3 regions of the Pseudomonas halotolerans genome follow, and region 3 is predicted to be linked to each of the others. Evidence: predicted binding sites of a transcription regulator. Region 3 holds the regulator's gene; each other region holds the start of a gene.
What was found. Region 3 encodes FliA, which starts transcription of late flagellar genes. Its sites were predicted from a motif close to CTAAAGTTTNNNNNNNNNNNGCCGNTAA; they were not measured.

Region 1 (10,576 bases), on a different contig from region 3:
CGACGCCCTGCTCCATTCCCGTGGTGTCGAACGCGATGCTGTAGCCATAAATGACCCACAGGATGCTGATCAGGCCGGTGATGGCAAAGCATTGCATCATCACCGACAGAATGTTTTTCGACCGAACCATACCGCCGTAGAACAGCGCCAGGCCGGGAATGGTCATGAACAGTACAAGAATGGTGGCAGTGAGCATCCAGGCTGTGTCGCCGGAGTTCAGGACTGGGGCTGCCGCTTCTTCTGCCATGGCCAGGCCAGGCGTTACGAAGGACAACAGGGCTCCTAGCCCTGCGAATTTACGCAGAGTCATATTGTTTTCTCCTGGGGCGTTGGGTTTGGCGGCTTAGATAGCGTCGGTATCGGTTTCGCCGGTACGGATGCGAATAGCCTGTTCCAGATTGACCACAAAGATCTTGCCGTCACCGATCTTGCCGGTGTTGGCGGCTTTGGTGATCGCTTCGATAACCCGGTCCAGATCCTTGTCGTCAATGGCGACATCGATCTTCACCTTGGGCAGGAAATCAACCACGTATTCCGCGCCGCGATACAGCTCGGTATGACCTTTCTGCCGACCGAAGCCTTTGACCTCAGTAACGGTAATGCCCTGCACGCCGATTTCGGACAGCGACTCGCGCACGTCGTCCAACTTGAACGGCTTGATGATGGCAGTGACTAGCTTCATGAAACTTTCTCCCGAATTGGTGGACTTGCCCCAGGAAAACAAACCCGACTCAAGTCTAAGCGCAGTGCCTGGCTTTGTAACGCATCGTCGGCCCAAGTTGCCCGACCGGTGCCAGCTAACCACTCTGACGAAGCTCCCCGCCTCGTCGGCTGCACTGCATTCGTCACAGCGACTGCATCAGTGCATGGGTCATCAGCCACTAAGCAGAAACCTTGCCATCTGTGCCCAAACCTTCTGATTTCAGCCTCTTATCCACTGTGCCGGCTTGCGCCGCACCCCGAACCGGAACATTACGCACAACAACAGTGCGACGATGCCCGGTCCAGTGCGCGAAAAGCGTGCACTCCTTGCTCGCCAATTGAATATAGACGCTGCGTGATACACTGCCCTCATCGTTTTCAGGACACCTGCCATGCTTGCGCCCAAAGACCTCCTCGACGCCCTGAGCGGCCATGCCTCCCGCCTTTTGAGCGGCGACACGCCACTGCCCAAAAGCGAAATAGAAAGCCAGTTCAAGGCACTGCTGCAAAGCGGCTTCAGCAAGCTGGACCTGGTGAGCCGGGAAGAATTCGACAGCCAGATGGTCGTACTGGCCCGGACCCGGGCGCGGTTGGAGAGTCTGGAGGCGAAGGTGGCGGAGTTGGAAGCCAAGCTTGGCGCTAACGCCGAGTAAGGCTTTTCGCCAACAGTGGATGCAGGCTGGCCTCAGCCACACCCCGCAACATCCTGCCAAAATTCCCTCATTCAAATTCCGCGCCCAGGATCTCCCCCACGACTAACCTTCAAGAGCCGCAGGACGCGGCCCCTTATTCACTCAAGGAACGATTGCATGTCGCTCGCCATTGTCCATAGCCGCGCCCAAGTGGGGGTGGAGGCTCCTGCCGTTACCGTTGAAGTCCATCTGGCCAATGGCTTGCCGTCGCTGACGATGGTCGGTTTGCCTGAAGCGGCAGTGAAGGAAAGCAAGGACAGGGTGCGCAGCGCGATCATCAATTCGGGCCTGAATTTCCCGGCGCGTCGCATCACGCTGAACCTGGCGCCAGCGGATCTGCCGAAGGACGGCGGGCGGTTCGACCTGGCGATTGCCCTGGGGATCCTGGCGGCCAGCGTACAAGTGCCGACCCTGATGCTGGACGATGTGGAATGCCTCGGCGAGCTGGCGTTGTCCGGCGCGGTGCGCCCGGTGCGCGGTGTGTTGCCCGCGGCGCTGGCCGCGCGCAAGGCCGGGCGTACACTGCTGGTGCCGCGGGCGAATGCCGAGGAAGCCTGCCTGGCGTCGGGGCTGAAGGTGATCGCCGTGGATCATTTGCTCGAAGCGGTGGCGCACTTCAACGGCCACACCCCTGTGCAGCCTTATGCTTCCAATGGATTGCTCTCGGCGAGCAAGCCCTATCCCGACCTGAATGAGGTACAAGGCCAGGTCGGGGCCAAGCGCGCATTGCTGATTGCCGCTGCGGGGGCGCATAACCTGTTGTTAAGCGGGCCACCAGGCACCGGCAAGACACTGCTGGCGAGCCGTTTACCGGGATTGTTGCCGCCACTGGCTGAATGTGAGGCCCTGGAGGTCGCCGCGATCCAGTCGGTGGCCAGTTGCGTGCCGTTGAGCCATTGGCCACAGCGCCCGTTTCGCCAACCACATCACTCGGCGTCCGGCCCGGCGCTGGTGGGTGGCGGCTCAAAACCGCAACCCGGGGAAATCACCCTCGCCCACCATGGCGTGCTGTTTCTCGATGAACTGCCGGAGTTCGACCGCAAGGTTCTTGAGGTCTTGAGGGAGCCACTGGAATCGGGCCACATTGTGGTTTCGCGCGCCCGTGACCGGGTGCGCTTTCCGGCGCGCTTCCAACTGGTGGCGGCGATGAATCCCTGCCCCTGTGGATACCTTGGCGAGGCCAGCGGCCGATGCTCCTGCACGCCAGACATGGTGCAGCGCTACCGCAACAAACTCTCCGGGCCCTTACTGGACCGCATCGACCTGCACCTGACCGTCGCCCGGGAAGCCACGGCATTGAGCCCGAAAAGCGAACCCGGTGACGATACGGCTACCGTTGCCGAGCAAGTGGCCGAGGCCCGCGAACGCCAGCAACAGCGCCAGGGATGCGCCAACGCGTTCCTGGATCTGCCGGGTTTGCGTCGGCATTGCACGTTATCCACAACCGATGAGACTTGGCTGGAAACCGCCTGCGAACGACTGACCCTGTCGCTGCGAGCCGCCCACCGCCTGCTCAAGGTCGCCCGTACGCTGGCGGACCTTGAGCGGGTGGATCGAATCAGCCGGGAGCACTTGGCCGAAGCATTGCAATACCGGCCCGCCACGCCCTGATGGGCATCATGGCTTGCTCAGGTCCACCAGCGGCGTATTTCGTACCTCGGTTTGCTGGGCGCCCTGGATTTCATCGATACGTTTGAGGGCTTTATCCACGGCACCTTTATCCGCCAACAGGCTGTAGTGGATCTGGAATTGCCTGTGCTCCTTTGGTCCGATCGTGGGCACCAGGCCCAGGGGACGCTGGTAACGGCGGTTATAGGAGAAACTGGTGCCCGGCTCCAGCCCGGTCACGTAACCCTGACCTTGGGTGTCAGTGTTTTTCCACAGGGAGAACACCGGGAGCGTACCAGTGTTGAAGCCCACCGATACACCGAGGCTACCGGCCTTGTTGTGCAGCACGGTGAGCGTGTCGCCCTTGGCATCGGCATAAGGCACAACGTTATAGACGGTTTCGTCGTAGTCCTTGGTTGGCCCTCGGTAGGTTTGCCAATCCGCCAGATCGCCCTTGGCCTTGTCGTTGAACGGCGAGACCTGCTTGACCGGTGCAGCGAAACGAGCCCCCTGTTCCAGGAACGGTGTGCTGAAATTGCTGTGGTAGAGGGCCTGGTATTCCTTCGGGTAGTCGCCATTGTTGATCAGTGTGTCCTTGAGCGCGAAGGTCACGCTGCCGGGCTCGGTCAGCAGTTCGGTTTGTACCGAGAAATCGACCTTCTTGAAGGCTTGCTCCTTCAGCTCGCCCCGCAGAGTAATTGCATAAGGCGGCTTTTCATCGATGTGCAGCGTCACTCTGTTGGCCGGGATGTTGGCGGCGCGGCCATGCAGAGTCAGCAGCTCGCCGTTGTCCATGCCGGGATGGCCGACCCATTCGTAGCCACAGCGGGTCACCAGTTCGTTGAAACCTTCGAGCCAGCCCAGCCCACCGCGGCCGTTGAGTTCGATGAAAGACGGATTGACCACTTCCTTGACCGGCGAATCCCAACCCATACGCACTTCACCGACCGAGGCCTGCAGCACGTTCATGCCCCGCGTCGGGACGACCGAGAGCTTCATCGTGCCGTTGTCGATATCGACGATGCTGACGCCTTCTTGCCGACCGCCATGCAGGGTGCGCATCGTCACGGAGAAGGGCTTGTCGGTTTTCACGCCGAGCTGCTGGCTGGTGATTGTCCAGGGCTGAGCAGCTTTATCGGTGTCGAGCAGGACGTAATCCCAGGCCATGGCGTGGGACGTAGCGCCCAGGGCGCTGAGGGCGATGACAAGTTTGAGCGCATTCATAAGGGGCAGCCTTTTCTTGGAGTTGTGCGGTTTTTATAGACTTGAAGAAACGTTTCAGCAAGCTTAAAAACAGCGAATACCTTGAAAAGACGCAGTGCTGGAGCAACCGGCCTTAGCGCAAACAGGTTTGCTTTTAGATATCGGTGGGTCAGTTACAGGGATGCTGGCCCTAAGGCCCTCTTCGCGAGCAAGCCCGCTCCCACATTGATCGGGGATGGCCGCAAAATGTCCGTTCGCCGCCAAGCCCCTGTGGGAGCGAGCTTGCTCGCGATAGCGGTGGGTCAGTTGCGATGATGTTGGCTAGGCCGCCGCCTTCGCGAGAAAACTCGCTCCCAGAGGGTTCTGGGGTGAGTTTGCTCGCGACGGGATCGGCAGAAGGAGTATCAGCGGAACCGGTCAACCTCTTTGCGCAGGTCCTGCGCCAGCTTTTCCAGTTCCTTGGCGGTGATCGCCAGGTTCGAGACCACTTCGCGCTGTTCGCTGTTGGCCATGGCGATGCTTTGCAGGTTGCTGCTGAGCAGGGTGGCGGTGCTGCTTTGCTCTTGAGTGGCGGTGGTGATCGCCGCGAATTGCTGGCCGGCCGAACGGCTTTGCTCGTCGATGCGCGCCAGGGCCGAGGCCACGTTGGCATTGCGCGACAAGCCTTCTTGCATCAGCAAGTTGCCTTTTTCCATGGTGCTGATGGCGTTACCGGTTTCCTGCTGGATGCTGTTGATCATGCCGGAAATTTCGTCAGTAGCCTGACGGGTACGGGAGGCCAGGCTACGGACTTCGTCAGCCACCACGGCAAAACCCCGCCCCTGCTCGCCCGCACGGGCGGCCTCGATGGCCGCGTTGAGCGCCAGCAGGTTGGTTTGTTCAGCGATCGAGGTGATCACCCCGACAATGCCACCGATTTCCTGGGACCGCTGGCCCAAGGTGTTGATGACCGTGGCCGTGCTGTTCAGCGCGCCAGCAATTTGCTCCAGCGACGAGGACGCTTCATCCATCGACGTGCGGCCAATGCGAGTTTGCTGGGCGTTATCCTGGGCCAGGCGCTCGGTGTTGCCCATGTTATCGGCGATGTTCAACGAGGTAGCGCTGAATTCTTCCACTGCACCGGCCATGCTGGTGATTTCGCCGGACTGCTGCTCCATCCCCTCATACGCCCCGCTGGATAATCCGGACAGGGCCTGGGCTCGGCTATTGACCTCTTGAGAGGCCTTGCGGATATGCTCGACCATGGTCGACAGGGCCTGGCTCATCTGGTTGAAAGCACGGGCCAACTGACCGATTTCGTCGTGGCTCGACACGTTCAGACGCACGCTCAGGTCGCCGGCGCCCAGCGCCTCGGCCTGACGCACCAGATCGCCCAGTGGAGCCAGTTTGCTGCGCAGCAGCCACACGGCCGAGCCAACGGCCAGCAACATGGCCAGCAAACTGCCGATAGCCAGTTGCGTACCGACACTCCAGGTCACGGCGCGAATCTCGGCTTTCGGCATGCTCGCCACCACCGCCCATGGGCCGTCCTCGAACGGCACGGCGACGCTGTAGAAGTCTTCGGCGGTATCGCTCCAGAACGCACCTTTGCCCGGCTTCTTGACCAGTTCCTTGATGGTCGCGGTCGCCTGCTCCAGCGCTTGCACACCCGCTGGCGGAACCAGCCATTTGTTTTGCTCATCCAGCACGGCCAGCGAACCGGTCTGGCCGATACGGAAGCGCTTGAGGTTCTCGAACTGGGCGTTCTGCGCGTCGGTGTAATCGAATCCCACATACAGCACGGCAATGATCTTGCCGCTGCTATCGCGTACGGGTGTGTACTGCGACATGTAGAAGCGCCCGAAGAGCAAGGCCCGACCAATATAGCTCTGCCCACTCATTACCGGGGCATAAGCCGGGCCAGCACGGTCGAGCACAGTGCCGATCGCCCGCGTACCGTCCTGCTTGGTCAACGAAGTGCTCACGCGGATGAAATCGTCGCCGCTGCGCACGAACACCGTCGCCACCCCGGCGGTTGTCTGCTTGAACTCATCAACTTCCTTGAAGTTGTTGTTCAACACTTCACTGCCCAATCTCAGGGTTGGAGCTTGCACACCTGCCACCGCGACCGGCTCATCCGGGTGCACGCTCAGGCCCACGCTGAAACGTTTATCGAACAGCCCGCTCAGTCGCTGCGTGCTTTCACGCAGGGTGCCATGGAAGGTATTGAGCTGGTCGGCCATGAGGCGCGCTTCGCTGGCCAGGTGCTCTTCACGGGTCGCGAGGTTGGCGGAGTCCAGCGAGCGCAAGGCAAAGACGGTGCTGCCGGAGATCACGATCGCCAGTATCACGGCGAGGGCAAGGCCCAGCTGTGAGGCGATTCGGGCACGAGGTTGAGACATGACGGCTCCTGGCCAAGTGACCGGATCATCCTGATCACGTCGCACACTCGGCAATTTTATTCGGGTGATATGTAGGCAGTCCCTTTCCAATACGAAAGTACTACTTCCACACATTCGGCGGCGAAACCGAATACTTGAGCGGTTTGGAAGGAATAATGCCCGGTGGCCAGTACGGGCGCTTCAACGATTCAGCCAAGACGCTTTACGTCAGGTAATTGCATGGCCTTCACTTCGTTCTGGAGAAAATCGCTCAGACGGCGCAAACGTTCACCTCCTGGCCGGGTTTTTGGCCAGACGAGGTAATAGTGCTCGCCGCTGGCCACGGCAGTAGGCCAGGGCAGGCTCAAGCGCCCTTGGGCCACGTCCTCGGCCACCATCAATAGATCACCCATGGACACGCCGTAACCACGCGCCGCCGCGATCATGCCCAGTTCCAGCGTATCGAACACCTGCCCGCCCTTGAGCGAGACTTGATCGGACAAGCCCATGCGCAAAAGCCAGTTGCGCCAGTCCCGACGGTCCGGTGTGGGATGGAGCAATTCTGCGCTGGCCAACCGCGCCACATCCCAAGGCTGATCGTTCAACAGGTTCGGCGCGCCTACCGGTATCAGTTCCTCGGGAAACAGCAGGCTTGCCTCCCAGTCAGTAGGAAAATGTCCGTTACCCAGTAATACCGCGCAGTCGAAAGGTTCGGTGTTGAAGTCCACCGAGTCGACGTCCATCCAGGCGCTGGTCAGTTGCACTTCGTTACCGGGCTGGAGATGCCGAAAGCGGCTCAGGCGCGCCAACAGCCAACGCATGGTCAGTGTGGACGGCGCCTTCATGCGCAGGATGCCATCTTCGCCATGCAAGGTATGACAGGCCCGTTCCAGCGCCATGAAACCCTCACGCACGCCCGGCAGCAGCAACCGCGCCGCCTCGGTCAACTGCAAGTTGCGGCCACTGCGCTGGAACAGCCGACAGGCGAAGTGCTCTTCGAGTGTACGAATATGCCGGCTGACGGCACTTTGAGTAATCGACAGCTCTTCGGCCGCCCGGGTGAACGAGCTGTATCGCGCCGCCGCTTCGAATGCCCGCAACGCATAAAGAGGAGGGAGACGACGAGACATCGGGAAAGCTCCTATGGCGATAGTTACGCACCCTATCAGAAAGTTTTCAGCATGAGTTTTAATCATGCCAGTGATCGCTTTTATCCTTTTGTGCAAACCGCTGAGAGCGCCGAGAATCACCGTTTTACAGCCTTGTTTGAACATGGAGTGTGATGATCATGCAGCATCCGGTGCGAATCGAACTCTGGGCTATCCTGCGGCTGGCGGGGCCGTTGATTGCCTCGCAGTTGGCGCACATGCTGATGGTCCTGACCGATACCCTGATGATGGCGCGCCTGAGCCCCGAAGCCCTGGCCGGCGGTGGACTCGGCGCGGCGAGCTATTCATTCGTCTCGATTTTTTGCATCGGTGTGATCGCCGCAGTGGGCACGTTGGTGGCGATTCGGCAGGGCGCCGGTGATGTCGAAGGCGCCACCCGACTGACTCAGGCCGGGTTGTGGCTGGCCTGGTTGATGGCGTTGGTGGCCGGGCTCCTGCTGTGGAACCTCAAGCCGGTTCTGTTGCTGTTCGGCCAGACTGAAACCAACGTCCTGGCCGCCGGCCAGTTCTTGCTGGCCCTGCCATTCGCCCTGCCCGGCTATCTGAGCTTCATGGCCCTGCGCGGCTTCACCAGCGCCATCGGCCGGGCTACGCCAGTGATGGTGATCAGCCTTGGCGGCACGGTGGCCAACTTCCTGCTCAATTACGCACTGATCACCGGCATGTTCGGCTTGCCAAAACTGGGGCTGATGGGCATCGGCCTGGTCACAGCCATCGTTGCCAACTGCATGGCCCTGGCGCTGGCCTGGCATATTCACCGGCATCACGCCTACCGCGCTTATCCGTTGCTCAAGGGTCTGTCGCGCCCCAACCGTCACTACCTCAAGGAACTGTGGCGCCTGGGCCTACCCATTGGCGGCACTTACGCGGTGGAAGTCGGGCTGTTCGCGTTCGCCGCGCTGTGCATCGGCACCATGGGCAGCACCCCCTTGGCAGCGCACCAGATCGCCCTGCAGATCGTCTCGGTGGCGTTCATGGTTCCGGCGGGAATGTCGTATGCAATCACCATGCGCATCGGCCAGCACTATGGCGCCGGGCAACTGCTGATGGCACGGCTGGCCGGTCGGGTGGGCATCGGCTTCGGCGCAGCGGTCATGCTGGCGTTCGCCATGGTGTTCTGGCTGCTGCCAAACCCCTTGGTCGGCTTGTTCCTGGACCACGACGACCCGGCGTTTCGTGGGGTGATCGAGCTCGCAGTGAGCCTGTTGGCGGTAGCGGCGTGGTTCGAGCTGTTCGACGGCGCGCAAACCATTGCCATGGGCTGTATCCGTGGGCTCAAGGACGCCAAGACCACCTTCCTGGTGGGCCTGGGTTGTTATTGGCTGATTGGCGCACCGGCGGCCTGGTGGATGGCCTTCCACCTGAACTGGGGACCGACCGGCGTCTGGTGGGGCTTGGCCCTGGGTCTGGCCTGCGCGGCGGTGAGCCTGACGGCGGCGTTTGAGTGGAAGATGAAGCGGATGATCCGCAGTGAGCCTGGGCTGAGGCGTTTCGAAAGCATCCAAGCCGACTGAGGTTCCCTATGTGGGAGCGGGCTTGCTCGCGAAGGCGGTGTATCAGCCAGAAATATATCGACTGATCCACCGTCTTCGCGAGCAAGCCCGCTCCCACAGGGTTTTGTGTCAGCTGATTTCCAGCATCGACTGCTGATCACCCTCGAACGTCAAGTACTCAACCAACTCCGGAAACGGCAACGGCTTGCTGATCAGGAAACCCTGCACCTGGTCGCAACCAAAGCCGCGTAGCAAGTCCAGTTGTTCCTGGGTTTCTACACCTTCGGCCACTACTTCCAGGTTGAGGTTGTGGGCCAGGTTGATCATCGCATGGACCAATTTGCGATTTTCCTCGCGCTGCTCCATGCCACCCACGAAGCTCTTGTCGATCTTGAGCAAGGCGATGGGCAAGCTGTTGAGGTGCACGAACGAGGAGAAGCCGGTGCCGAAGTCATCCAGGGAAAAGCGCACCCCCAGACGACCCAGGGCATCCATGGTCTGTTTGACCAATTCGCTGCGGCGCATGACGGCGGTTTCGGTGAGTTCGAATTCCAACCATTGAGCCTCGACGCCCCGCTCGGCGATCAAGCGGCTCAGGGTCGGCAGCAACTGGCTGTCCTGAAACTGCCGGAACGACAGGTTGACCGCCATGTGCAACGGCGCCAACCCCCGCTCGCGCAGCGATTGCATGTCCCGCAACGCCCGGGAAATCACCCAGTAGCCCAACGGCACGATCAGCCCGCTCTGTTCGGCCAGCGGGACGAACTCACTGGGTGGCAGAAGCCCGCGTTCGCCGTGGCGCCAGCGCACCAGGGCTTCGAGGCCGACAATATTGCCGCCCACGAGGTCCAATCGCGGCTGGTAATGCAGCTCCAGCTCGTCGCGACGCAGCGCCCGGCGCAATTCGCTCTCCAGGTCAGCGAGGCTGCGGGCATTGCGATTGATGCGTTCGTTGAAGATATGAAAGGTGCAACCCTGTGTGCTCTTGGCCTGCTGCATGGCGATATGAGCGTGCCACATCAGCGGGTCCGCACCGGCCTGGGCGCGCGCGTGGGCGATCCCCAGGCTGCAACCGATCAGCAGGCTTTCACCATCGACCCAATAGGGTTCGGCCATGGCTTCGGTGATGCGCTCGGCCATCCATTCAGCCCGCTGAGGCGCCCGGCGGGTGTCGATCAGCAGGGCGAATTCGTCGCTGCCCAGGCGTGCCAGTTGATCACCGGCCTCAAGCGAACCTTTGAGCCTCGACACGACTTGCAGGATCAAGCGGTCACCGGCCTGGTGGCCGAGGGCATCGTTGGCGTGACGGAAGTTATCCAGATCCAGATGACCGAGCGCCAGGCCACGAC
Region 2 (10,576 bases), on a different contig from region 3:
CGAGACTGAGGCAAAAAAACACCTCGCCGAAATGGTCAGGCAGGTCGCCCGGCAACTGGGCAATACACCGTCCGTCTGTCGTAAATGCTACATCCATCCCGCCGTGGTGGAGGGTTTCCTGCTGGGCTCTTTGAAGGAGCTGCCCAACCCTCGGGTCCGCAAAGGCCTCAGCGAAGAGGAAGCCGCACTGGCGATGTTTCTGCAACGCATGGCCCAAGCTGCCCAAGCCTGCTGACCCCGCGCGAACGCCAACCGGGGCAGGTTGGCTTCTGCGATATCGATCAGCGCTGGCTGTAAGCCCTTTTCACCGCCTCGATCCAGGCAGGGTCCAGGCATGGCTGTTCAGCCTCAAGGTTGAGCGCCTGCATTGCCGCAAGGTGCTCGTCGGCCTCCCGGGTGACTGAGCCCTGGGCGCTGGAATTGGCATCGAGCTGATGCATCTGGGTCAGCCCCAGGTGATAGAAACGCAACAGTTTCATGGCCGCGGGATCCTGGGCCTGCACCCCGGCCTTCACCTGGTGCATCACATTGGTGATGCTCATCAAGCTGCGCTTGAGCTGCCAGCCGTACACCGCCGCGGCCATCCACGGCTGCGACCAGAAATACAGGCGCATCAAGGCGACCATCACCAGTACCGCGGCAATCACCCCGCCGAGATTGAAGCGGAAATTATCCCCCCCGGGCGTGCCGAACAGCATCACCGAAAGGCTGGACAACAGCATCGCCAGTGCCAGGAACGTCACGGCGACGATGAGGGTACTGCGTCGGGTCTGGCGTCGGTAGACTTCGGCGTCCCACGGCTTGAGCTCGAACATCGCGGTGCAATTTCCTTGTGCGGCGTAAAAAAAGTCCCGCATTATCGCCTGCCCGGTGGATTTAGCTATGCTGGGGCTCATTTTGTGTTGCAACCGACCCGAAGGATCCGGATCAAAGTCCATGGCGATACCGCAAGGATCGTGCGATCTTTCTGTGTGGACGTTTTTTTCAAGATGCCGTCGTTGTGAGTACGGCATCGTTTTCAAGGAAAGCTGAATGAATCAAAGACATGTAATCAACGCCTCGGTCAGCCCGAAGGGCAGCCTGGAGACTTTGTCCCAGCGCGAAGTCCAGCAACTGAGTGAAGCCGGTTCCGGCAGTATCTATACCCTCTTCCGCCAGTGCGCCCTGGCCATTCTCAACACCGGCGCCCATGTCGATAACGCCAAGACCATCCTGGAAGCCTACAAGGACTTCGAGATCCGTATTCACCAGCAAGACCGGGGCGTACGCCTGGAACTGCTGAACGCCCCGGCCGACGCCTTCGTCGATGGCGAAATGATCGCCAGCACCCGCGAGATGCTGTTCAGCGCCCTGCGCGACATCGTCTACACCGAGAACGAACTGGACAGCCAGCGCATCGACCTCAGTTCCTCCCAAGGCATCAGCGACTACGTCTTCCACCTGCTGCGCAACGCCCGCACATTGCGCCCTGGGGTGGAGCCAAAAATCGTTGTGTGCTGGGGCGGCCACTCGATCAACACCGAAGAATACAAATACACCAAGAAAGTCGGCCACGAACTGGGCCTGCGCAGCCTGGACATCTGCACCGGCTGCGGCCCGGGCGTGATGAAAGGCCCGATGAAAGGCGCCACCATCGCCCACGCCAAACAGCGCATCCACGGCGGCCGTTACCTGGGCCTGACGGAGCCTGGCATCATCGCCGCCGAAGCGCCGAACCCGATCGTCAATGAGCTGGTGATCCTGCCGGACATCGAGAAGCGCCTGGAAGCTTTCGTGCGTGTGGGTCACGGCATCATCATCTTCCCGGGCGGCGCCGGTACGGCGGAAGAGTTCCTCTACCTGCTGGGCATTCTCATGCACCCGGCCAACCAGGACCTGCCCTTCCCGGTCGTTCTTACCGGGCCCAAGAGCGCCGCGCCGTACCTTGATCAACTGCATGCCTTTGTCGGTGCGACCCTGGGCGAGGCTGCACAGAAGCATTACCAGATCATCATCGACGATCCGGCCGAAGTGGCGCGGCAGATGACCCAAGGGCTCAAAGCGGTCAAACAGTTCCGCCGCGAACGCAACGACGCCTTCCACTTCAACTGGTTGCTGAAAATCGACGAAGGCTTCCAGCGTCCGTTCGACCCGACCCACGCCAACATGGCCAGCCTGGGCCTGAGGCGTGACCTGCCCGCCCACGAACTGGCCGCCAACTTGCGCCGAGCGTTCTCGGGGATCGTGGCCGGTAACGTCAAGGACAAGGGCATCCGCCTGATCGAAGAACACGGCCCTTACGAGATCCACGGCGACGCCGCCATCATGGAACCCCTCGACCGGCTGCTCCAGGCCTTCGTCGCCCAGCACCGCATGAAACTGCCGGGCGGCGCCGCGTATGAACCGTGCTACCGCGTGGTGACCTGACCGACTCTGAAGGTTGTCACCCCCCCTGTGGGAGCGGGCTTGCTCGCGAAGGCGGTGTGTCAGGCTACATCAATGCCGGATGCGCCGACGCCTTCGCGAGCAAGCCCGCTCCCACAGGGGTTCTGCTGCGGTCACAGCGTCGGGTTCAGCCGCATCCGTCCGGCCTCATCCACCTCAACGCCAAGCTCACGGTAATCCTTGATCAGCGGATGGGGGGTGGCCACCGGATGCGTATGCGTCGCCGTCACCACCCGCACATCCGCCCCAGCCGCTTCGCCGGCCTTGATGCCCGCTTCGGCATCCTCGAACACCAGGCATTCCTGTGGTGCGACTTGCAGACGCTCAGCAGCCAGTCGATAACAGGTAGGGTTGGGTTTGCCGTCGCTGACATCCTCGGCGGTGACCATCACCGCCGGACGAGGAATGCCGGCCGCTTCCATACGGCGCAAGGCTAGCGCCATGGGCGCCGAGGTGACGATGGCCCATTGCAGGGGCGGCAGGCTGTTCAGAAATGCCGCAGCACCGGGCACGGGCACCACACCTTCCACGTCTTCGATTTCCTCGCGGGTAATCTGCTCGGCCTCGGCCAGGGCATCTACCCCTGGCAGGTGCTGGCGGGCAATGGTGTCGATGGCGCGCACGCCGTGGATGGTCGGCAGAAAGCTCGCCACCTCCACGCCGTGACGAAGGGCCCAGCGCGTCCAGATCCGCTCGGCAGCGACGATGGAATTGAGCAGCGTGCCGTCCATGTCGAAGAGGAAGGCGCGGTAGGAACGGTGGTCTGACATCGGGATCCTCGGTGATGAAGGGGGATGAGGGTCACTGTAACATCGCCAGGCACAGAACCCTTGTGGGAGCGGGCTTGCTCGCGAAGGCGGTGTTTCATTCAACATCAATATTGACTGATCCACCGCCTTCGCGAGCAAGCCCGCTCCCACAAAATCACCTGCTGCGCTCTACACCAACCGCTCAATCCGCTGATGCTGCCAGACCATCTTGTAGTACAGCGTCTGCAACACCAGCATGCTCAAGTAAGCCACCGGAAACGCCATCCATACCCCTTGCAGACCGAAGTGCGCGTCCAGCAGGTAGGCCACTGGCAGCTGAACGCCGACGATGCAGAAGATCGAAATCGCCACGGGCATCAGCACCGTGCCGCTGGCGCGCATGATGCCGCCGATCACGGCCTGGAAGCCGAAGACCAGCAGGCTCCAGAGCATGATGTGCAGCAGGTGCTCAGCCTGGATTCGCGCCGCCGGGTCGGTGATGAACAGCCCCAGCAGCCAGTGAGACAACAGATACCCCGAGACCACCAGTCCACCGGTGAGCCAGACGTTGATCAACAGCCCCGTACGCAGGATCGGCCCCAGGCGCTCCAGACGCCCGGCGCCGATGGCCTGGGCGCCGAGGATCGAGGCGGTGATGGCAATCGACAGCGCCGGGAACTGCACGTAATTGACGATCTGCGTCACCGCGCCGTAGGCGGCCGTGGCCTGGGATCCGTGGCCATTGACCAGCGCCAGGATCACCAGCTCCGACAGCGAGATCACCACCATCTGCAACCCCGTGGGCAGGCCGATGCGCAACACCTTGCCGAGGATGTCCATGTCCAGGCGCATCGCCGCGAATAACGCCCGGTCCGGCGCCAGCGCATGCTCGCGACGGTTCAGGCGCCACGCCAGCATGACCATGGCCGCTGCCGTACCCACTAGCCCCGCCAGCGCCGCGCTCTGGATGCCCATTTGCGGCAGCCCCAGCCAACCGCGAATCAGCGCCGGTGTCAGCAATAGCCCGACACCGGTGGACACCAGCAGCGCCAGCATGGGCGACAGCGTATCGCTCACCCCGCGCAACAACTGGGTAAACACCACGAACACGAGCAATATCGGCAGGATCCACATCATCACCCGGGCATAGGACACCGCGTCCTCCAGCACATCGGCCGGAGTCCCTAGCCCCTGCAGCGCCTGGCGCGCGAACACACTGCCGAGCACCGCCGCCACTAGCCCGATGATCGCCGCCAGCAGCAACGTGGTGCCGGCAATCGCCTTCACCGTGCCGGTTTCCCTGGCGCCGTAGGCCTGCCCGATCAATACCCCCGCTCCCGCGCCCAGGCCAATCACCAGCGCGATAAAGAAAAACAGGATGGGAAACATGCCCGACACTGCCGCCAATGCCTGGGTGCCGAGCATCTGGCCGATGTAGATGCTATTGAGCGTGCCGGACATGGATTGCAGGAAATTGGACAGGACCATGGGGGCCAGGAACAGCAGGTAGATTTTCCAGAGAGGCTGGGTGGGCATGAGGGCTCGTGATGGCAGGTTCAAAATCCGGTGGGAAGTAATTTAGCTCAATCCAAACCTGTGGCGAGAATATCTGTGGGAGCAAGGCTTGCCCGCGATGAAGGTCATGCGCTCGATCTGGAACCGAGTCGCCTGCTTCGCGGGCAAGCCTTGCTCCCACAGAGTCCCTCTACATAGAGGGGGTTGTGCGCGACTCATCTGTTCGTCAGTGCGCCTCGACATTTCAGGGACTGCGTCTAACCTGAAGTAGCACAGTGCCACTCACTGGACAGGTCAACGCCCTCGGCCATGCCTGAATCGGACGACCGGTCTTAAAGTCCGGGGTGGGGTCGCAGATAACCAGTTATTCGCAAATAACCTGTTAGCAACACTGTTCAAGGACCGAACCATGACGTCGTATTCACACGGTCATTCCCAATCCCAAACTCCGCCGCGCATTCTTTGGTCCAGCTTGTTTGTGGCCCTGATCGCGAGCGTCGGCCTGCTGGTTCTCAACGGTCCAAGTACACAAAACCTGGGGTTGTGCGCCGTGCTCCTGGCCATTGGCGCCGGGGTCGGCGTGTGGGCTGCCCGCGCCCAGCACCAGCAGATCGACAGAGCCGTCGCCGCCGCCATTGCCCATCACTCGCTGCACGCCTCCGACCACCTGAGCCATAAGGCCGGCGCGCAACTCAACGAAGTCATCCTCGGTGCCATGCCGATCTGGGCCAAGCAGGTGGAAAGCTCCCGGCAGCAGACCGAAACCGCGATTGTCTCGCTGACCAGTCGCTTCACCGGTATTTCTTCACGCCTGGAAGACACCGTGCAAGCCTCGCAACTGGCCGCCGGTGAGCTGGCCGGCAAAAGCAGTGGCGGCGCCGTACAGGTACTGGCCCAAAGCGAAGGTGAGCTGGTCCAGGTCATCGACTCCCTGAAAGCCACCCAGGCCAGCCGCGATGAAACCCTGGCCCAGGTGCGTAACCTCACCGCCTACACCGGCGAGCTGCGGACCATGGCCGCCGATGTCGCGGCCATTGCCGCGCAAACCAACCTGCTGGCCCTCAACGCCGCCATCGAAGCCGCCCGTGCGGGCGAAGCCGGGCGCGGTTTTGCGGTGGTGGCCGACGCCGTGCGCAGTCTGTCGAGCAAATCCAGCGAGACCGGCCAGCAGATGTCGGCCAAGGTCGACATCATCAATAACGCCATCACTCAATTGGTCCAGGCCGCCTCCAGCGGCGCGGATCAGGACAGCCAGTCGGTCACCGTCTCCGAGGACAGCATCCAGCGCGTGCTGGAACGCTTCAAGAGCGTCACCGGGCGGTTGGCCGAATCGGCCGACATGTTGCAACAGGAAAGCTTCGGTATTCGCGACGAGCTCACCGAAGTGCTGGTCAACCTGCAATTCCAGGATCGGGTCAGCCAGATCCTCAGCCACGTGCGCGACAACATCGAGGACCTGCATGTGCATATGCAGCAGGCCAGTCAGTCGCCCGACCAGGCCGTTTCCATCGATGCCCGCCAATGGCTGGCGCGCATGGAAACCACTTACGCCACCGAAGAACAACGCCGCAACCATCATGGCGAATCGGGCGCGCAACAGAATTCACAGGAAATAACCTTCTTCTAGGAGAGCCGTTCATGGCTAAAAGTGTATTGGTTGTCGACGACTCCGCGAGCGTTCGGCAGGTTGTCGGCATCGCGCTGAAAAGTGCCGGCTACGACGTAATCGAGGCCAGCGATGGCAAGGATGCACTGGGCAAGCTCAACGGCCAGAAGGTGCACCTGATCATCAGTGACGTGAACATGCCGAACATGGACGGCATCACCTTCGTCAAGGAGGTCAAGAAGCTGGCCAGCTACAAGTTCACGCCAATCATCATGCTCACCACCGAATCCCAGGAGTCGAAAAAACTCGAGGGCCAGGCGGCAGGCGCCAAGGCCTGGGTGGTCAAGCCCTTCCAGCCGGCGCAGATGTTGGCGGCGGTGTCCAAGCTGATTCTTCCTTGATTCGCGGAGAGTGAAATGCCGTTGCTGTACGAAACACAGGATGACACCGCGCAGGTGCAGATCGACGGCGAACTGACGATCTACACCGTCGCCGACCTCGCCGCGCAGTGGCTGCCACACCTGGGAGCGACGCCGCGCATGGCGCTGGATCTGTCGCAGATCACGGAAATGGACGGCGCCGGCCTTCAGCTGCTGCTGATGGTCCAGCGTGAGGCCCCCAAGGCCGGTACCCGGCTTCAGATAACAGGCCAGAGCAAAGCCGTTATCGAAACACTCGCCCTGTGCAACCTGGTTGCCTAGCGGCCCCGCAACACGTGGGACACGACAAAGGATATGAGCGTGAGCATCAATCTGGATCAGGCACAACAAACGTTCATCGTCGAGGCACGGGAACAGTTGCAGGCAATGGAAGAGTCCCTGCTGCAACTGGAAAGCGACCCGGGTGACGATGATGCCATCGGCGCGATCTTCCGGGCGGCCCATACGATCAAGGGCTCGGCCGGGTTGTTCGGCCTGGAACCCATCGTCAGTTTCACCCACATCGTCGAAGACGTGCTCGATCGGTTGCGCAACGGCAGCGTCGAAGTGGACGCCGGCCTGATCGCCGTGTTGCTCAAGTCCAGTGATCACATGCTGGAACTGATCAACGTGGTGGCCAACCAGGGTGCGACGCTGGCGCCACCGGCCCTGGCCCGGGAAATGGAGCTGTGCCAGATCCTTCAGGAATATCAGGCGCCCTCGCCTGCCGAAGCCCCGAAGCCCGCCGAAGCAAGCGACACACTACCGTCCGCCGAAACGCGCCTCTGGCACATCGCCCTGCGTTTTGGCCCGGAGGTGTTCCGCAACGGCATGGACCCGCTGTCATTCCTGCGTTACCTGCAAACCCTGGGCGAAATCATCCATATCACCACACTGACCGACACAATGCCCTCGGCCGAAACCTGGGACGCCGAGTCCTGCTACCTGGGGTTCGACATTGAATTCAGTTCGGCTGCCGGCCATGGGGCGATCAACGAAGTTTTCGATTTCGTGCGCGAGGATTGCCAGATCCAGATCGTCGCCATTGATGACCCTGCGCCGCCGATGAACACCGGGCTGGTTGCAACCTTCCAAGAGCAGGATGACCCCAACACGGCAATGGTCACCACCGGCCAACTGATGCCGGACCAGCGTTCGGCTGCGCGCATGCCCGCTCAGGTCACGCCCGACAAGCAACCGGCGACCAGCGACGGCAAAGCCAAGGACGGCGCCTATGTGCGGGTCAACGCCGACAAGCTCGACGAGTTGATCAACCTGGTGGGCGAACTGGTCATCGCCAGCGCCGGCGCCAGCCTCCTGGCCCGCCACTGCAACGACGACTCGTTGCAGGAATCGACTTCAACGGTGTCCGGGCTGGTGGAAGAAATTCTCGACGGCGCCTTGCGTCTGCGCATGATCCCCATCGGGGAAACCTTCAATCGGTTTCGCCGGGTGGTGCGCGATGTCAGCCAGGAACTGGGCAAGGACATCGACCTGATCATCAGCGGTGCGGAAACCGAGCTGGATAAAACCGTGGTGGAAAAAATCGGCGACCCGCTAATGCACCTGTTGCGCAACGCCATGGACCACGGCATCGAAACCGCCGAGGCGCGGCTGGCGGCCGGTAAACCGGCCAAGGGTCATCTGCACCTCAATGCCTATCACGACTCGGGCAGCATCGTGCTGGAAATCGCCGACGACGGCGCCGGCCTGAACCGTGACCGGATTCTGGAAAAAGCCCAGGAACGCGGCCTGGTCACCCCCGGCGCCAGCCCCAGCGACCAGGAAATCTACAACCTGATCTTCGAACCCGGCTTCTCCACCGCCCAGGCCGTCACCAACCTTTCCGGGCGTGGCGTCGGCATGGACGTGGTCAAGCGCAACATTACCCTGCTGCGCGGCACCGTCGATCTGGACAGCCAACCGGGCCAGGGCACCGTGGTGCGCATCCGCCTGCCGCTGACGCTGGCGATCATCAATGGTTTTCTGGTGGGCATCGGCCTGTCCACGTACGTCATCCCCCTGGACATGGTTCAGGAATGCATCGAGTTGAGCGAGGACGATGGGGTTTGCAGCCGCGAACAAGGCTACCTTGACCTGCGCGGTGAAGTGCTGCCGCTGGTGTACCTGCGCGATCACTTCAACCACGAAGGCCCGGCCTCGCGTCGGCAGAACGTGGTGGTGGTGCGCTACGCCGAACTCAAGGCCGGGCTGGTGGTGGATGACCTGCTCGGTGAATTCCAGACCGTGATCAAACCTTTGGGCAAGTTGTTCGGCGCGCTACGCGGCATCAGCGGCTCGACCATTCTGGGCAGCGGCGCGGTGGCGTTGATTCTCGACGTGCCGGCGCTACTGACCCAGATCGCCCAAACCGACAACCGCTACACCACACCCCCATTACAACAAGCCACTGTTCGCTGACGCTTTAGCAATTCCATGGAGAGGTACTTCCCAATGAAATGGTTCTACGATCTTAGAATCGCCACCAAACTGATCACCTCATTTCTGGTGGTGCTCGCGTTGACCGCCGTCATGGGGGTGTTCTCGATCATCCAACTCAACGAGGTCAACGGCACCACCATCGATATCCGCGAAAACTGGATGGCTTCGATGCGCGCCGCCTCAGGGATGCGTTTCTACGCGGCGAATTATCGCCTTAAGGAAAATCGCCAGATTACGGCCGACTCCGAGCAGGAGCGCACGGCGATTGAACAAGAAGCCGAGGAAGCCAGACAGGGCTTCGAAACACGCCTGGCAACCTATGAAAAGCTGCTCTCCAGCGCAGAGGATCGCCAGCTTTTCGACACCGCTCGCAGCGACTGGGTCGCTTACCTGGCCGTCAGCAAAGACCTGTTCGCGCTGTCCCGGCAAAACCTGACCACCGAAGCCCAGACGTTGCTCAAGGGCGAATCCAAACGTCATTTCGATCTGGTGACCGCCGACCTGCAGAAACTGGTCGAGCTCAATGCCAGCGGGGCCGATGTGGCCAGCGCTCACGGCACTGAGCTGTATGAGAACGCGCGCCTGTCGATCATTGCCGTACTGATTGCCGCCCTGCTGGTGGGCCTGGGCTTGGCGCTGTTCATTTCCCGGATCATCTCTCGCCCCTTGAAGCAGGCCGTTTCGGTCGCCGAGCAATTGGCCGAAGGCAACCTGAACGCGAAAATCCAAAGCGGCTCCAAAGACGAAACCGGCATGGTCCTCAACGCCATGCAGAACATGGTGGGCAAGCTGTCCCATATCATCGGTGAAGTGCGCAACGCCGCCGACAACCTGGCCAGCGCTTCCGAAGAAGTCAGCGCCACCGCGCAATCCATGAGCCAGGCCACCAGCGAGCAGGCCGCCAGCGTCGAAGAAACCAGCGCCTCCATCGAGCAGATGAGCGCCAGCATCAACCAGAACACCGAAAACGCCAAGGTCACCGACGGCATGGCCAGCAAGGCCGCCAAAGAAGCCACCGACGGTGGTGAGTCGGTGCAGCAGACCGTGGTGGCGATGAAGAAAATCGCCCAACGCATCAGCATCATCGATGACATCGCCTACCAGACCAACCTGCTGGCGCTCAACGCGGCAATCGAAGCGGCCCGCGCCGGTGAGCACGGCAAAGGTTTCGCCGTGGTCGCCGCCGAGGTGCGCAAACTGGCGGAACGCAGCCAGGTGGCGGCCCAGGAGATCGGCGAGCTGTCGTCCAGCAGCGTCGACATGGCCGAGAAGGCCGGGCACCTGCTCAACGAAATGGTCCCGTCCATCAACAAGACCTCGGACCTGGTGCAGGAAATCAGCGCCGCTTCCGAAGAGCAGGCCGCCGGGGTGGCGCAGATCAACACGGCCATGACCCAGCTCAACCAGGTGACCCAGCAGAA
Region 3 (10,576 bases):
CTGTATTTCGCCCTGGCGATCACGGTGGTCATCGCGCCGGGGCTGCCACCTATGCCGCCGGTCAACGCCCTGGACCTCAGTGCATTGATGCTGGTGGCCGAGCAGATTCTGATTGGCGTCTTGATGGGCTTTTCGCTGCAACTGTTCTTTCAGGCATTTGTGGTCGCCGGGCAAATCATTTCGATCCAGATGGGCATGGCGTTCGCCTCCATGATCGACCCCACCAACGGCGTGAACAGCGCGGTGATCGGGCAGTTCCTGACGATGCTGGTGACCCTGCTGTTTCTGGCGATGAACGGGCACCTGGTGGTGTTTGAGGTGCTGACCGAGAGCTTCACCACAATGCCGGTGGGCAGCGCGATGCTGGTCAATCATTTCTGGGACGTCGCCGGCAAGCTCGGCTGGGTTCTAGGCGCGGCGATGGTGTTGGTATTGCCCGCAATTACCGCGCTGCTGGTGGTCAATATTGCCTTTGGTGTCATGACCCGGGCGGCGCCGCAGTTAAACATTTTCTCCATTGGTTTTCCGCTGACCCTGGTGCTTGGCCTGGTGATTTTCTGGATCAGCCTGGGGGATATTCTCAATCAGTACCAGCCGTTGGCGACCCAGGCCCTGCAGCTGTTACGCGACATGGCACAGGCGCGCTGAACCATGGCCGAAAGCGAGAGTGGTCAGGACAAAACAGAAGACCCCACGGAGAAGCGCAAGAAAGAATCCCGGGACAAAGGTGAGATTGCGCGCTCCAAGGAGCTCAACACCCTGGCGGTGACGATGGCTGGGGCGGGTGGCTTATTGATTTACGGCGGCGGTCTGGCCTTGGATCTGCTGGAAATCATGCGGCTGAATTTTTCCTTGCCCCGTGAGGTGCTGCTTACTCCTGGCGCCATGGGGCAATACCTGTTGCACTCCGGCAAGATCGCGATCCTGGCGGTGCAGCCGGTCCTGATCTTTCTCCTGCTGGCGGCCATTATTGGTCCGATCTCCCTCGGAGGCTGGTTGTTTGCCGGCAAGAGCCTGGCCCCCAAGTTCAGTCGGATGAACCCGGCTAACGGCCTCAAGCGAATGTTTTCCAGCACGGCGCTGATTGAGCTGCTCAAGGCGCTCGGGAAGTTCCTCCTGATCCTGTTCGTAGCGCTGACGGTACTGCAGGCCGATATCGATGATTTATTGCGCATTGCCCATGAGCCCTTGGAGCAGGCGATCATCCACAGCGTGCAACTGGTGGGCTGGAGTACTTTGTGGATGGCTTGCGGCTTGATTCTGATCGCCGCCATCGACGTGCCCATCCAGCTGTATCAGAGCAAGCAGAAGCTGATGATGACCAAGCAGGAGATCCGCGACGAGCACAAGGACCAGGAGGGCAAGCCGGAGGTCAAGCAACGGATCCGTCAGTTGCAGCGTGAAGTGTCCCAGCGCCGGATGATGGCGGCCATTCCAGACGCCGACGTGGTGATCACCAACCCGACCCACTATGCCGTGGCGCTCAAGTACGATCCCGATAAAGGCAATGCCCCGGTATTGCTGGCCAAGGGCAGTGATTTCCTGGCCCTGAAGATCCGCGAGATTGCCGTAGCCAACGAAGTGATGCTGCTTGAATCCCCGGCGTTGGCGCGGTCGATTTACTACTCCACCGAACTGGACCAGGAAATTCCTGGCGGCCTGTACCTGGCCGTGGCTCAGGTGTTGGCCTATGTCTATCAGATCCGTCAACACCGCGCCGGCAAGGGCAAGCGCCCCGAGCCGCTCAAGGATTTGCCGATTCCACCGGATTTGCGCCGCGACTCCTGACTCGGGCTCCCACTCGATGGCATTCAGCGCCTTGGCTAGCGCCTCTATTTCAGCCTCCGACGAAAGTTGGAAGGCTTCTTGCAATACCCCGTCTGCGCCCGTTTCGGGCGTCAAAAGTTTGCTTCACAGGAACGGGGATTATTGGTGGATCGCTCTCAGTTATTCAGCACCGCGCGCAACAACGTAGCCGACCTCAGCCGGGGTAATCTGGGCGTGCCGTTGTTGCTGCTGGTCATGCTCGCCATGATGATGCTGCCGGTGCCACCGTTTCTGCTGGACGTGTTCTTCACGTTCAATATCGCGTTGTCCATCGTTGTACTGCTGGTGTGTGTGTACGCATTGCGGCCACTGGATTTTGCAGTGTTCCCGACCATTCTGCTGGTGGCGACGCTGATGCGTCTGGCGCTCAACGTGGCGTCCACCCGGGTGGTGATGATCCACGGGCATGAAGGCCACGCCGCTGCCGGTAAGGTGATCCAGGCCTTCGGTGAGGTGGTGATCGGCGGCAACTACGTGGTGGGTATCGTCGTCTTCGCCATTTTGATGATCATCAACTTCGTGGTGGTGACCAAGGGTGCCGGGCGGATTTCCGAGGTGAGCGCGCGCTTCACCCTCGATGCAATGCCTGGCAAGCAAATGGCAATCGACGCCGACCTCAACGCCGGCCTGATCGACCAGGGCCAAGCCAAGGCCCGTCGCCTGGAAGTGGCTCAGGAAGCTGAGTTCTACGGTTCCATGGACGGTGCCAGCAAATTCGTGCGCGGTGACGCCATCGCGGGTCTGCTGATCCTCTTTATCAACCTGATCGGCGGCATGGCTGTCGGTATCTTCCAGCATGGCATGACATTCGGCGATGCCGGCAAGGTTTACGCGCTGTTGACCATTGGTGACGGTTTGGTGGCGCAGTTGCCATCACTGTTGTTATCCACAGCTGCCGCAATCATGGTGACCCGTGCGTCCGGCTCCGAAGACATGGGCAAGCAGATCGGCCGGCAGATGTTTGCTTCGCCCAAAGCGTTGGCCGTTGCCGCCGGGCTGATGGCCGTGATGGGCCTGGTCCCTGGGATGCCCCATTTCTCCTTTCTGAGCATGGCCGCATTGGCGGCGGGTGGCGCCTACCTGTTCTGGAAGAAGCAGAACGTGCAAAAGGTCCAGGCCCTGCAAGAGGTCAAGCGCCAGCAGGAACTGCTGCCATCGCCGGCTCGCGCCATGGAAACCAAGGAGCTGGGTTGGGACGACGTCACCCCCATCGACATGATCGGCCTGGAAGTCGGTTACCGCCTGATTCCCTTGGTGGACCGCAATCAGGGTGGTCAATTGCTCGCGCGGATCAAGGGCGTGCGCAAGAAGCTGTCCCAGGACCTGGGGTTTCTGATGCCCACCGTCCATATTCGTGACAACCTCGATCTGGCACCCAGTGCCTATCGCTTGACGCTGATGGGCGTGATCCTGGCCGAAGCCGAGATCTACCCGGACCGTGAACTGGCGATCAACCCAGGGCAGGTCTACGGTTCGCTCAACGGCATTACCGCCAAGGATCCGGCTTTTGGTCTGGAAGCGGTGTGGATCGAAATCAGCCAGCGGGCCCAGGCCCAGTCCCTCGGCTATACCGTGGTGGACGCCAGTACCGTGGTCGCGACCCACTTGAACCAGATTCTGTACAAGCACTCCAGCGAGCTGATCGGCCACGAAGAAGTCCAGCAATTGCTGCAAGTGCTGGCCAAAGGCTCGCCGAAGTTGGCCGAAGAGCTGGTGCCCGGCGTGGTTTCGTTGTCGCAATTGCTCAAGGTGTTGCAGGCGCTGTTGGCCGAGCAGGTGCCGGTTCGCGACATTCGCAGCATTGCCGAGGCGATCGCCAACAACGCCTCCAAGAGTCAAGATACCGCCGCTCTGGTCGCTGCGGTGCGGGTTGGCGTATCCCGCGCAATCGTCCAAAGCATTGTAGGCACTGAGTCCGAGCTGCCTGTGATCACGCTGGAGCCAAGGTTGGAACAGATATTGCTCAATAGTCTGCAGAAGGCAGGACAAGGCTCGGAAGAGGGCGTTCTGCTGGAGCCAAGCATGGCCGAGAAGCTGCAGCGTTCGCTGATCGATGCAGCCCAGCGGCAGGAGATGCAAGGCCAACCGGTGATCCTGCTGGTGGCCGGTCCGATTCGCGCGATGCTCTCGCGGTTCGGGCGCCTCGCGGTCCCGGGGCTGCATGTGCTGGCGTACCAGGAAATACCGGACAACAAGCAAGTGACCATCGTTGCGACAGTAGGGCCCAACGGCTGAGGTAGTGGTTTATGCAAGTGAAGCGTTTTTTCGCCGCCGATATGCGTCAGGCCATGAAGCTGGTTCGTGACGAGCTGGGCGCTGAAGCAGCCATCATCGGCAACCGTCGGATCGCCGGCGGTGTCGAGCTGACGGCGGCCCTGGATTACAAACTGTCGGCGCTGGCCCCGCGAGTTCCGAACATGGAGCTCGAGGATGAGCTGCGCAAGACCCAGTCGCGCATCGCCAGTGCCCAGGCCGAATTGAGCTTGCGCAGCAGCGACGGCGAAGCCAGTGCGGGCACCAATCGTCAATTGTTCGCTGGCCAGCCACTGACCGCCGGACTGCCGTTGACCGCTGCCGAGCCGCTGGTCGAGCAGGCCAAGGCTGAGCCGCGTCGTCCAGCACCGGTTCAGGCCGCATCAGGCGGTGGTGTCGACCCGCGTGCGCTGGACTCGATGCGCTTCGAACTCAACAGCCTGCGTGAACTGATGGAAGTTCAGCTCGGCTCTCTGGCCTGGAACCAGTTGCAAGGCAACCGTCCGGCCCAGGCTAACCTGTGGCGTCGCCTGCAACGCATCGGCCTGTCCGGCCCGTTGTCCCGCGACCTGCTGGCGCTGATCAACGATATCGAAGAACCTCGCCAGGCCTGGCGCATGCTGCTGGCGCACCTGGCGCGGATGATCGCCACGCCAGAAGTCGAGCCGCTGGAAGAGGGGGGAGTCATTGCCATGGTCGGTCCGGCCGGCATGGGCAAGACCACCACCCTGGCCAAGCTCGCGGCGCGTTATGTACTCAAGTACGGCGCCCAGAGCATCGCCCTGGTGAGCATGGACAGTTTCCGTATCGGTGCCCAGGAACAACTCAAGACCCTGGGCCGTATCCTCAATGTATCCGTCACCCATGTGGATCCGGGCCAGTCCCTGGCCCAGGCGCTGGAACCGTTGCTGCGCAAGCGCGTCGTGCTGATCGATACCGCCGGCCTGCAAGCCAGCGATCCGGCCCTGCGCATGCAGCTTGAAAGCCTGGCCGGGCGTGGTATCCGGTCAAAAAATTATCTCGTGTTGGCAACCACCAGCCAGAAACAGGTTCTAACCGCCGCATACCACAGCTACAAACGCTGCGGGCTGGCCGGCTGCATCCTGACTAAGCTGGACGAAACGGCAAGCCTGGGCGAGGTGTTGAGCCTGGCGATCGGTCATGATTTACCGGTGGCCTACCTGACCGACGGGCCGCGGATCCCGGATGATTTGCATCTGCCGCGCCGTCATCAACTGGTCAGTCGTGCCGTGAGTGTGCAAATGCAGGAAGAACCCAGCGAAGAAGCCATGGCTGATATGTTCGCTGACATCTACCACAGCCCGACCAAGCAGGTCGGCTGAGGTAATCATGAATATTTTTTGTACCTACATCGATGGTCTGCCATGCATTGTTCCTTCATGCGAGCGCGCAGCCAGTAATGTGGCCTCCGTCTAAGTAAGACAAGGTAAAGAACGAACATGGGCAGCATGCATCCCGTACAGGTGATCGCGGTGACCGGCGGCAAAGGTGGCGTCGGCAAGACTAACGTGTCAGTGAACTTGTCCCTGGCTCTGGCAGAGCTTGGCCGACGGGTCATGCTGCTGGACGCCGACCTGGGCCTGGCGAACGTCGATGTGCTGCTGGGGCTTACCCCCAAGCGCACGCTGGCGGATGTGATAGAGGGCCGCTGCGAACTGCGCGACGTGCTGCTGCAGGGGCCCGGCGGGATTCGCATCGTGCCGGCTGCCTCGGGCACCCAGAGCATGGTCCATCTGACTCCGGCTCAACACGCCGGTCTGATCCAGGCCTTCAGCGACATCGGTGACAACCTCGATGTGCTGGTGATCGACACGGCTGCCGGTATCGGTGATTCGGTCGTCAGTTTCGTACGCGCTGCCCAGGAAGTGTTGCTGGTGGTCTGCGACGAACCGACGTCCATCACCGACGCCTATGCCCTGATCAAATTACTGAACCGTGACTACGGCATGAACCGCTTCCGCGTCCTGGCCAACATGGCCCAGAGCCCGCAGGAAGGCCGCAACCTGTTCGCCAAGTTGACAAAGGTCACGGATCGCTTCCTGGACGTCGCCCTACAATACGTCGGCGCAGTGCCCTACGACGAAAGCGTACGCAAGGCCGTCCAGAAGCAACGTGCGGTTTATGAAGCTTTTCCCCGTTCCAAATGCGCACTGGCGTTCAAGGCTATTGCCCAGAAGGTTGATACCTGGCCATTGCCGGCCAACCCTCGCGGGCATCTGGAGTTTTTCGTCGAGCGTCTCGTGCAACAAACAGCAGGGCCCGTGTTATGACAGCCAGCGGTTACAACCATCTCTACAAAAAATCGGCACGGGACGCCCAATACGAATTGATTGAGCGTTATGCCCCGCTGGTCAAACGTATCGCCTATCACTTGCTGGCGCGGTTGCCGGCCAGTGTCCAGGTCGAGGATCTGATCCAGGCGGGCATGATCGGGCTGCTCGAAGTGTCGAACAAATACGACGCGAGCAAGGGCGCCAGCTTTGAGACCTATGCCGGTATTCGCATCCGCGGGGCAATGCTCGACGAAGTCCGCAAGGGCGACTGGGCACCGCGTTCGGTGCACCGCAATACCCGCATGGTCAGTGACGCCATTCGCGCCATTGAAGCTAAAACCGGGCGTGACGCTAAAGATCATGAGGTTGCGGCCGAACTCCAATTGAGTCTCGATGATTATTACGGGATTTTGAACGATACCTTGGGCAGTCGCCTGTTCAGTTTCGACGACCTGTTGCAGGACGGCGAACACGAAGGGCTGCACGAGGACGGCGCGAGTGCTCACATGGAGCCATCGCGTGACCTGGAAGATGAACGTTTCCAGAGCGCGCTGGCGGATGCGATTGCCAATTTGCCGGAGCGTGAGCGACTGGTCTTGGCGCTGTACTACGACGAAGAGCTGAACCTCAAGGAAATCGGTGAGGTCCTGGGGGTCAGCGAATCGCGGGTCAGCCAGTTACACAGCCAGTGCGCGGCCCGTTTGCGGGGGCGTTTGGGGGAGTGGCGAGCGCGCTGACAGCAGTGTGGGGACACTGCGAACGAGTCTGGCCTGGCCTGCGCTGAGCCAGTCTTTCTCCGTTGTCCTCCAGACCGTTGTCGAGTGTTGTGCCGGATTGATTGAAATGGCGCGTTCAGGTGCTGGGCGCGTTTAAGACTGCTTGGAGGTCGAATTGGACAAGAACATGAAAATCCTCATCGTTGATGACTTCTCAACGATGCGGCGGATCATAAAAAACCTGTTGCGTGACCTTGGGTTCACCAACACGGTCGAGGCCGACGATGGCACCACTGCCATTCCGGTTCTCAACAGCGGAAGCATCGACTTTCTGGTGACTGACTGGAACATGCCCGGCATGACCGGTATCGACTTGCTGCGCCATGTGCGCGCCGACGAAAAACTCAAGCACCTTCCGGTGCTGATGGTCACTGCCGAAGCCAAGCGCGAGCAGATCATCGAAGCGGCTCAGGCCGGTGTGAACGGCTATGTGGTCAAACCCTTCACGGCCCAGGCGTTGAAAGAGAAGATCGAAAAAATCTTCGAACGCATCGGTTAACGGCGCCACGGGGGAGCTATGGATAACGAATCTTCAATGGGTGATTTCGAATCGACCCTGAAAAAACATGCCCGCGAACTGGTCGACAGCCTTGAAAAAGGCCGCTTTGGCGATGCGGTTCAAATGATCCATGAGCTCAACCAGACCCGTGATCGCGGTCTGTATCAGGAAGTGGGCAAGCTCACGCGTGAACTGCACAGCGCGATTGTCAATTTTCAGATCGACCCGAACATGCCGCAGGCCGAGGAAGTCTCGCAGATCACCGACGCCACCGAGCGTCTGGGGTATGTGGTCAAGCTGACTGAGGCCGCGGCCAACCGCACCATGGACCTGGTGGAGAACGCAACGCCGCTGGTCAACGGCCTGAGCGATGAAGCCCAGGCCTTGAGCACCGACTGGGGTCGGTTCATGCGGCGTGAAGTCGGCGCTGAGGAGTTTCGGGAGCTGGCCCGTCGGGTTGACGGTTTCCTGACGCGCAGCAGCACCGAGAACCGCGCCGTGGCGAGCAACCTAAATGACATTCTGCTGGCTCAGGACTATCAAGACCTGACCGGCCAGGTGATCAAGCGCGTGACCCAACTGGTCACCGAAGTGGAAAGCAACCTGCTCAAACTGGTGTTGATGGCCAGCCAGGTCGACCGCTTTGCAGGCATCGAACACGACCGTGAAGCGATACTTGCTGAAAAAGATCCACAAAAACATCTCTCTCAGGGTGAAGGTCCGCAGATTCATGCCGATAAAAGAGAAGACGTTGTGTCCGGTCAGGACGATGTGGACGATTTGCTGTCCAGCCTTGGATTCTGAGTTTTAGCCCTGTTTTAGGAGCAGCCATTAATGAGCTTCGGCGCCGATGAAGAGATCCTTCAGGATTTCCTGGTTGAGGCCGGCGAGATTCTAGAGCAACTTTCCGAACAACTGGTCGAGCTGGAAAGCCGACCGGATGATGCGGATCTGCTCAATGCAATTTTTCGCGGTTTCCACACTGTAAAAGGAGGCGCCGGCTTCCTCCAGCTCAATGAGCTGGTGGAGTGCTGTCACATTGCCGAGAACGTGTTCGACATCCTGCGCAAGGGTGAGCGTCGCGTTGACTCGGAATTGATGGACGTGGTGCTCGAAGCGCTGGACGCGGTCAACAGCATGTTCAGCGAAGTGCGCGAGCGCTCACCGATCACTGCTGCTACGCCTGAGCTGCTCGCCGCGCTGTCACGCCTGGCTGAGCCGCAATCGGCTGACGAGGTCGCCCCCGCCGCCGAACCGGTCGTTGCCGAGCCGGTCGCCGAGGAGTCCGGCGATATCACCGATAACGAATTCGAACAACTGCTGGACTCGCTGAACGCCGTCAAGGCCCAAGCCCAGGCTCCGGCTGCGCCTGCTGCCCCGGCTGCGCCGGCCGCCGATGCCGCCACCAGCGATGAAATCACCGACGCCGAGTTCGAGTCGCTGCTCGATCAGCTTCACGGCAAGGGCCAGTTCGCCGTGGATGCAGTCGTCCCGCCGAGCGCCCCGGCTGCCCCGGCTGCCCCTGCCGCCCCGAAAGCAGCGGGCGACAACTCCGATATCACCGACGATGAGTTCGAGGCTTTGCTCGATCAGTTGCACGGCAAGGGCAACTTTGCCGTGGACGCACTGGATTCGGCCATCGCTTCGGCGCCGACCCCAGCCAAGCCTGCCGCCGCCGCAGCGGGCAGCGACCTGATCAGCGATCACGAGTTCGAATCACTGCTCGACGAACTGCACGGCAAGGGCAAGTTCAGCGAGGTCGGCACCGCCTCAGCAGCCACTGCGCCTGCCGCCACTGCCACAGCGGCTGCGCCAGCGGAGAAGGCCGCGGCCAAACCCGCCGCCAAGGCACCGGAACCGAAGGCTGAGACGCCCAAGCCTGCCGCTGCGGCCGCCCCGGCGCCAGCCCGTGCACCGGCGGCTGCGCCGGCGGATAAACCGGCCAGCGAAGCCGAGACGACTGTTCGGGTCGACACCGCTCGCCTGGACGAGATCATGAACATGGTCGGCGAACTGGTGCTGGTGCGTAACCGCCTGGTGCGCCTGGGCCTCAACAGCCAGGACGAAGCCATGGCCAAGGCCGTGTCGAACCTGGACGTGGTCACGGCTGATTTGCAGACTGCGGTCATGAAGACCCGTATGCAGCCGATCAAGAAAGTCTTCGGGCGCTTCCCGCGCCTGGTTCGTGACTTGGCACGCCAGCTCAAGAAAGAAATCAACCTGGAACTGGTGGGCGAAGAGACCGACCTGGACAAGAACCTGGTCGAGGCCCTGGCCGACCCGTTGGTCCACTTGGTGCGCAACGCGGTCGACCACGGTATCGAGTCGCCGCAAGAGCGCGAAGAGTCAGGCAAGCCCCGCAGCGGCAAGGTGGTGTTGGCCGCCGAGCAGGAAGGCGACCACATCCTGCTGTCGATCTCCGACGACGGCAAAGGCATGGACCCGAACGTACTGCGCTCCATCGCGGTGAAGCGCGGTGTGATGGACAAGGATGCCGCCGACCGCCTGAGCGATACCGAGTGCTACAACCTGATCTTCGCCCCGGGGTTCTCGACCAAGACGGAGATTTCCGACGTGTCGGGCCGTGGCGTGGGCATGGACGTGGTGAAGACCAAGATTTCCCAGCTCAACGGTTCGATCAACATCTACTCGACCAAGGGCCAGGGCTCGAAAATCGTCATCAAGGTCCCGCTGACCCTGGCGATCATGCCGACGCTGATGGTGATGCTGGGCAACCAGGCGTTCGCCTTCCCACTGGTCAATGTCAACGAGATCTTCCACCTCGACCTGTCGCGCACCAACGTGGTGGACGGCCAGGAAGTGGTGATCGTGCGGGACAAGGCCCTGCCGCTGTTCTACCTCAAGCGCTGGCTGGTCAGCTCCGCGGCTCATGTCGAGCAGGGCGAAGGCCACGTGGTGATCCTTTC

Region 1: AAIS01_RS11615 (methyl-accepting chemotaxis protein) is a predicted target of FliA. The motif match lies at 6,698-6,725, and genes of this name have one in related genera.
Region 2: AAIS01_RS03850 (methyl-accepting chemotaxis protein) is a predicted target of FliA. The motif match lies at 5,021-5,048, and genes of this name have one in related genera.

The regions. Positions count from the first base shown of each region.
Region 1 is NZ_JBCNTJ010000007.1:44,281-54,856, reverse strand. It holds gene AAIS01_RS11640 (ammonium transporter) at 1-310, opposite strand, end outside; gene glnK (P-II family nitrogen regulator) at 344-682, opposite strand; gene AAIS01_RS11630 (accessory factor UbiK family protein) at 1,095-1,355, shown strand; gene AAIS01_RS11625 (YifB family Mg chelatase-like AAA ATPase) at 1,512-3,005, shown strand; gene AAIS01_RS11620 (aldose 1-epimerase family protein) at 3,012-4,226, opposite strand; gene AAIS01_RS11615 (methyl-accepting chemotaxis protein) at 4,610-6,586, opposite strand; gene AAIS01_RS11610 (LysR substrate-binding domain-containing protein) at 6,775-7,695, opposite strand; gene AAIS01_RS11605 (NorM family multidrug efflux MATE transporter) at 7,854-9,248, shown strand; gene AAIS01_RS11600 (putative bifunctional diguanylate cyclase/phosphodiesterase) at 9,357-10,576, opposite strand, start outside.
Region 2 is NZ_JBCNTJ010000002.1:301,710-312,285, reverse strand. It holds gene AAIS01_RS03875 (DNA topoisomerase IB) at 1-235, shown strand, start outside; gene AAIS01_RS03870 (DUF3087 family protein) at 282-815, opposite strand; gene ppnN (nucleotide 5'-monophosphate nucleosidase PpnN) at 1,033-2,406, shown strand; gene AAIS01_RS03860 (HAD-IA family hydrolase) at 2,538-3,194, opposite strand; gene AAIS01_RS03855 (MATE family efflux transporter) at 3,363-4,709, opposite strand; gene AAIS01_RS03850 (methyl-accepting chemotaxis protein) at 5,098-6,315, shown strand; gene AAIS01_RS03845 (response regulator) at 6,327-6,695, shown strand; gene AAIS01_RS03840 (STAS domain-containing protein) at 6,711-6,995, shown strand; gene AAIS01_RS03835 (chemotaxis protein CheA) at 7,035-9,134, shown strand; gene AAIS01_RS03830 (methyl-accepting chemotaxis protein) at 9,168-10,576, shown strand, end outside.
Region 3 is NZ_JBCNTJ010000010.1:99,321-109,896, reverse strand. It holds gene fliR (flagellar biosynthetic protein FliR) at 1-648, shown strand, start outside; gene flhB (flagellar biosynthesis protein FlhB) at 652-1,788, shown strand; gene flhA (flagellar biosynthesis protein FlhA) at 1,933-4,062, shown strand; gene flhF (flagellar biosynthesis GTPase FlhF) at 4,074-5,423, shown strand; gene fleN (flagellar synthesis regulator FleN) at 5,541-6,371, shown strand; gene fliA (RNA polymerase sigma factor FliA) at 6,368-7,111, shown strand; gene AAIS01_RS15420 (chemotaxis response regulator CheY) at 7,278-7,649, shown strand; gene AAIS01_RS15415 (protein phosphatase CheZ) at 7,668-8,453, shown strand; gene AAIS01_RS15410 (chemotaxis protein CheA) at 8,484-10,576, shown strand, end outside.